2 regions of the Agarivorans sp. MS3-6 genome follow, and region 1 is predicted to be linked to the other one. Evidence: predicted binding sites of a transcription regulator. Region 1 holds the regulator's gene; the other holds the start of a gene.

Region 1 (3,509 bases):
TTGAGATCTTGGAGTGGTGAGTATGAGGGGGAGGCCGTCATGCTTGTCGAACTTAAGAGAGATGGGAAATATATCTTAGTTGTTGATGTCCAATATGCGCACGAGCGGCCAAATGAGGTCGCGAATCATATCGTAGGTCGGTTAAAGCAAGCGGGAGTTAAGTACGATATCGTGATTGAGTATAAGAGTTTTCTACGGCTGTCATAAATGAATCACCTAACAAGCGGTTGTTATCGCCCCGTTGGGGCTGGGACGGCCTTTCCGCTGCTTCGCAGCTCCAAGTCCGCCCCAAAACCGGGCGTTAACTCCGATCTAACCGTACTGAATCTAATCCGAACCACCGATATTTGAGCTAATAACGTAACACGCATTTGTCCAAAAATGAGTTAGCTCGGCTGTTCGTATCCGTCTATTACCCCAACCTCTACTTATTTGTCACGGGTGTCACGAAATATCGGGTGTAGTTTCAACGTAGCGGAAAGCATTTCAATGAAACTGAAACCTACACACTATAGCTTGATCCTAGATAAAACCTTGCTTCATCGCTAATGCTGTATATACTAACAGTGTGCTGTATAAACTTACAGGTAGACTATGAAGCCCTTAACGCCCCGTCAGACCGAAGTGTTTGAACTTATTCAACGACATATATCAGATACAGGTATGCCGCCTACTCGTGCCGAGATAGCTAAAGAGCTGGGTTTTCGCTCGGCCAATGCTGCCGAAGAACACCTACGAGCCTTAGCGAAAAAAGGCGCAATTGAAATGATCCCTGGCGCCTCTCGCGGGATCCGCATTGCCGATGCCTATTTGTCTACACCGGCTGCTAATCAACAACCTGAAGAAGCGGGTTTACCGCTGATTGGGCAGGTTGCCGCTGGCGAGCCTATTTTGGCGCAAGAGCATGTAGAGTCTCACTATGCGGTTGATGCTAATTTATTTAAGCCGCACGCAGATTACTTGCTACGTGTGCAAGGGATGAGCATGAAAGACATTGGTATTATGGACGGCGACCTATTGGCGGTGCATAAAACCAGCGATGTTCACAATGGTCAAGTGGTGGTAGCCCGCTTGGAAGATGATGTCACGGTAAAACGTTTTGAGCGCGATGGCAAAATGGTTTATTTGCATCCTGAAAACCAAGAGCTCAGTACCATTGAGGTAGATTTAGAGTATCAGAGCATTGAAATTGAAGGCTTAGCTGTCGGCATTATTCGCACTGCCGATTGGATGTAAGCTTAAGTTTTACAATAGTTCCCGCATTTTAAAGCCCAAATCAATTTGATTTGGGCTTTTGTCGTTATCATCACATCTTTTATCTCTCGCAATAAAAAAATAAACATTTTATTTACAATTCCATAACTTAAAGGTTAATTTATAAGCAGTAGGTTGTGTTTAGCGGTTGCAACCTGTTGGTTCGGGGTGGGAGTTATCCCTTTATTCGCAGCCACTTCCTGATTTGGGAAGTTGTTGTCGTTGGCTACTAGCAAAGGAGAGCGCTGTGGGCCGATGGATACAGCTATTACTGCTGACATTCTTTACGTCGCAAGCATACGCGGAAGAAATGTCATTCAATTTACGTCCAGGTGTCACCTCAATAAGCGAGCAAGTCTATGGCTTGCACATGACAATTTTTTATATTTGTTGTGCAATTGGTGCTCTGGTGTTTGGCGCAATGTTTTGGGCCATTTTTCATCATAGAAAATCTAAAGGGGCCGTTCCGGCTCAGTTTCATGAAAGTACCAAAGTCGAGATTATTTGGACGGTCATCCCTTTCGTTATTTTGATTGGTATGGCGATCCCTGCGACTAAAACCTTACTCGCCATGGAAGATCCCTCCGATGCAGACCTAACGATTCAAGTTACCGGCTCGCAATGGAAGTGGCACTACAAGTACTTTGACCAAGAGTTAGAGTATTACAGTGTACTGGCATCTGATTGGGACGAAGTGAACGGCAAGCTGAGCAAACGCGCTAATTATCTACTCGAGGTTGATCGGCCCTTAGTGTTGCCTGTGGGTAAGAAGGTTCGCTTCTTAATGACCTCTGAAGATGTTATTCACTCTTGGTGGGTGCCAGACTTTGCGGTTAAAAAAGATGCCAATCCAGGCTTTATTAACGAAGCGTGGACGATTATCGATAAACCGGGCATCTACCGCGGCCAATGTGCAGAGCTATGTGGTAAAGACCACGGCTTCATGCCCATTGTAGTGATAGCCAAACCGCAAGCAGAATACGATGCGTGGCTGGCTGAAGAAGAAGCCGCTTATCAAGCCAAACAGGCACAAGAGCTTGCATTAGTGGCGATGACCATGGAGCAAGACGAGTTGATGTCTCTGGGCGAAAAAGTTTATGAGAAAAGCTGTGCTGCTTGTCATCAGGTTAATGGTGAAGGTTTGCCGGGAGTATTCCCTGGGCTAAAAGCTAGCCCAATCGCCGTGGGCGACGTGAGCAAACACATTGATGTGGTGGTAAATGGTGTGCCGGGTACCGCGATGCAGGCCTTTGGTAAACAACTGGGCTTAAAAGAGTTGGCGGCGGTGATTACCTATGAGCGAAATGCTTGGGGTAATGATACGGGTGATCTAGTGCAGGCCAAGGATGTTGTGGCCGTGCAGAATGCAGCGCAGTAGGGAGAGTAATAATGAGCACGATTAGTGACGTTCATGCAGAGCATGACGACCATCATCACGCCCCTCGCGGCTTAATGCGCTGGGTATTAACCACTAACCACAAAGATATTGGCTCGATGTATCTTTGGTTCGCCTTTGCCATGTTTATTACTGGCGGCGCGATGGCGATGGTGATTCGGGCTGAGCTATTTCAGCCGGGGTTACAATTAGTTGAACCAAACTTCTTCAACCAAATGACTACCATGCACGGTTTAATTATGGTGTTTGGTGCAGTAATGCCAGCATTTACAGGTTTAGCGAACTGGCTGATACCTATGATGATTGGTGCGCCAGATATGGCATTACCCCGGATGAACAACTGGAGCTTTTGGATCTTACCGTTCGCCTTTACCATGTTGTTAGCGTCATTATTTATGGAAGGTGGTGGCCCTAACTTTGGTTGGACCTTCTACGCGCCGTTGTCTACTACCTACAGCCCTGATAGTACTGCTCTGTTTGTATTTTCGGTTCATATTATGGGGATTAGCTCGATTATGGGGGCGATCAACGTGATTGTTACCATTATGAACTTGCGCGCTCCGGGTATGACTTACATGAAGTTGCCGCTGTTTGTATGGACATGGTTTATTACCGCATTTTTGTTGATTGCGGTGATGCCTGTATTGGCAGGGGCGGTCACCATGGTATTGACCGATAAGTACTTTGGTACTTCCTTTTTCGATGCTGCTGGTGGCGGAGATCCGGTGTTGTTCCAACACATCTTTTGGTTCTTTGGTCACCCTGAAGTGTACATTATGATTTTGCCGTCGTTTGGTATTATCTCGGCGATTGTTCCTGCCTTCTCGCGTAAGAAGTTGTTTGGTTATTCGTCGATGGT
Region 2 (3,509 bases), 2.3 Mb from region 1:
AAAATAGCGCGATACGACGACCGATGATAATGCTAGTTGAAAATTGCTTACTCATGTTGAACACCCTTACTGGTTAGACCACTAAATACTAGCTAAAACTTAGTAATAAAACTACATAAACCGTAAAAAACGTTTAAATAAAAAGCAAAACGTTTAAATAGATGTAAAAAAATAACAAAGGAGCAACATTTATGCCGCGGGACAGTTTTTTGGGTGATTTAGAGTGGTGCTTGCATGCGCCTACGTTGCTGTCGCATTCACTGCCTTTCGCGGTTGATCAGCACTGGAAAAAACAATGGCAAACAGCGCTAACTCAGCATTTAAATACCGCTACCAGCGCTGAACCCAACTCGCGGCTAGGTTTATACTTTGAACAATTATGGCGAAGCCTGATTGCACTTCACCCCGACTGGCATATGTTAGCCGACAACGTAGCGATACAACAAAATGGAAAAACCCTAGGTGCCATCGATTTTTTAGTGATAAATCACCGCTTACAACAGATAGAGCACTGGGAACTTGCGGTTAAATTTTACCTGGCTAAGAACGACTGCCCGCAAGCAAGTGACTATGTAGGTCCTAACCAACATGACCAACTCAGCAATAAACTCAGTAAATTAATACTCAAGCAAATTCCGCTGGGCCGTCATCCAAACATTCAAGCTTTATGCAATCGCTATCCTAATTACCACTTTAAGCAACGCATTTTGCTATCGGGGTATTTATTTGCATTGGGAAGGCCTGAGCATGTTGAACCGCAACATTTACATTGGTACAGCCAAAGCCAATGGCAAGCGATGCACCAAAGCAATTGGTATGCTTTAAGTAAGCAGCAGTGGTTAAACCCGCAAGGGTATTCTCTGAATAAATGGCAGAATAACATCCCCTTAACCCGAGGGCCTATTCAGCTTTATTTACCCAAACAAAACCAACAGGCTCCACGGCGAATATTTATTTGCCCTGATGATTGGCTCATCAGGGCAAATGCTGTCGAATAAACAGAATTAACCGCTAACTATTTTGTTCTTCAGACGAGTACTCGCGCATCATTCCCTCTACTGTTTCTACCATATGGGTACTCCCACAGAAGAACGGAACACGTTGATGTAACTCTATCGGTTCGATATCCATGATTCGATTAAAGCCATCACTGGCTTTACCACCGGCTTGCTCCATTAAGAAAGCCATCGGGTTGCACTCATAGAGCAAACGCAGCTTACCTGTGGGTGCTGAAGCCGTAGAAGGATAAATATAAATGCCTCCTTTTAACAAGTTGCGGTGAAAATCAGACACTAGTGAACCAATGTAACGAGAAGTGTAAGGACGTTTAGTGCTTGGTTCAATTTCCTGACAGTATTTTAGGTATTTCTTCACACCGGTTGGAAATTTGAGGTAGTTTCCTTCATTGATAGAGTAAATCACCCCATCTTCAGGAATGGTCATATTCTCATGAGACAAATAAAACACGCCTAAGGAAGGGTCACACGTAAAGCCGTGTACACCATGTCCGGTGGTATATACCAACATAGTAGACGAGCCATATACGACATAACCTGCCGCTACTTGACGGTTACCTGGCTGCAAAAAATCTTCTAATACCGCTGGGCTACCACAAGGGCTAATACGTTTATAAATGGAAAATATAGTACCTACTGATACATTCACATCAATGTTAGAGGAGCCATCGAGTGGATCCATTAACACCACATACTTACTATCAATAGACCGTGAACTGTCAAAGCTAACAAACTCATCTTCTTCTTCGGAGGCTACACCACATACCTCACCACGGGCTTCTAAGGCCGCTTTAAATTTTTCGTTAGCATATAAATCTAGCTTTTGTTGCACTTCTCCTTGAACATTTTCAACGCCAGTCGAACCAATAATATCAACTAGGCCGGCTTTGTTGATTTCACGGTTGACCACTTTAGAGGCTAAGCGAATAGCCCCCAGCAGTTGGGTTAGCTCCCCTGTTGCATCGGGAAACTGGTGTTGTTTTTCTATTATGTATTCACCAAGAGTTATCATTTTTATCCCTATTTTTAAGCACGCTTTCCTTGAAAACCTTTTCAGTCATCAATGTTATTTTGCAAGTATTTACGAAAAATTACTAGCGTTCAGATCTAATTGTCATACATATAGGCGAAAAAAAACATTTGCAAATCTTTCAATCAAGAACTACTGTATATCCATACACTGTATAAAAACACAGTCACTTAATGACATTGACTAAAGCATGGAGCAAACAATGGCGCAACAAATTGAACAACTGCTACAAAGCAACAAGGTATGGCAAGGCAGCCAATGGCAACGCAGTCATCTTGACGTTCATGCAAGTGGCTTTGAACAGCTTGACCAGCAACTACCTAACCATGGCTGGCCACAAGGTGGCATCACCGAGGTGCTTTATGAAAATCATGGTATTGGCGAGTTGCAATTACTGCTTCCAGCGCTAGCTAAGTTAAGTCAGCAGTCTCGATGGATTATTTGGGTCGCGCCGCCATTTATGCCTAACGCGCCAGCCTTACAACAACATGGTGTAGACATTAGCAAAGTTATTATTATTCGCCCCGAGCAATGTAGTGACGTAATTTGGACCATTGAACAGGCCTTAAAGAGTGGCTCATGTGGTGCGGTACTAGGTTGGTTAAACGGTTTGGATTTAAAAGCCAGTCGACGCTTGCAACTTGCTGCAGAACAAGGCGATTGCCTAAGTTATTTATTTCGACCGCTGCAACAACAACAGCAAAATTCTAGCGCCAGTGTACGAATGGCCCTACATCCAAGTAAGGCGCCTAATCATATCAACTATCACCTGCTAAAGCGGCGCGGCGGTGCTCCACTCTACGAGCAAAGCATTCCGCGACTTAACTAGCCGGTACTTATTATGCAAGTGACACATGTATTGGATATATCTTGATTTTCCTCAACTCGCGTTGGACTTATTGCAACGCGAGTATCCTGCCAATCAGGCCTTGGCTATTCATCACAACAAACAAATCATTCAACTGAACCACTTTGCCTACCAGCTCGGTGTTTATTTAGGTTGCTCACTTAACACCGCCTACCAACTTGCGCCACAATTACGTTTATATGAACAAACTGATTTATCGTGTGCTGCCTATTTCAACGATTTAGCCCAACAAGCCTTACGTTATTCAGCCCAAGTAGCCCTTCATCCTGAGCAGGGCTTATATATTAGCGGGGCTGGCATGCTCAGCATTTATGAGAAGCCAGAGCGACACCTTAAGCAACTCGCTAAGCACTATCAGCAACAACAACTTAGCTTGCGCATTGCTCATGCAGATACCGCCCTAGCAGCACGTTGGCTAGTACGTTCACAAGATTTAAAACAACGAGGCTCTGGTAGCCAACAATTGATGGATTTAGCGCTCACGGCCAGCGATCTTCCCGCTAACCAGGTCAGTAGTTTACAAGCCATGGGCTTATATACGGTAAAGCAACTAAACGCCCTACCTAGACCTGAGTTGCGCAAACGGCTTGGTGAA

Evidence for each region. Region 1 encodes LexA, which represses DNA repair genes until DNA is damaged. Its sites were predicted from a motif close to TACTGTATNNNNATACAGTA; they were not measured.
Region 2: the regulator LexA is predicted to act here: its motif matches at 2,180-2,199, upstream of imuA (translesion DNA synthesis-associated protein ImuA).

Annotation. Positions count from the first base shown of each region.
Region 1 covers NZ_CM134202.1:2,016,125-2,019,633, reverse strand. The annotation lists gene ACVFI8_RS09140 (hypothetical protein) at 1-207, shown strand, start outside; gene lexA (transcriptional repressor LexA) at 595-1,236, shown strand; gene coxB (cytochrome c oxidase subunit II) at 1,565-2,632, shown strand; gene ctaD (cytochrome c oxidase subunit I) at 2,644-3,509, shown strand, end outside.
Region 2 covers NZ_CM134202.1:4,419,593-4,423,101, reverse strand. The annotation lists gene ACVFI8_RS20385 (DUF2517 family protein) at 1-55, opposite strand, end outside; gene ACVFI8_RS20380 (DUF1853 family protein) at 192-998, shown strand; gene fbp (class 1 fructose-bisphosphatase) at 1,012-2,028, opposite strand; gene imuA (translesion DNA synthesis-associated protein ImuA) at 2,249-2,875, shown strand; gene ACVFI8_RS20365 (Y-family DNA polymerase) at 2,901-3,509, shown strand, end outside.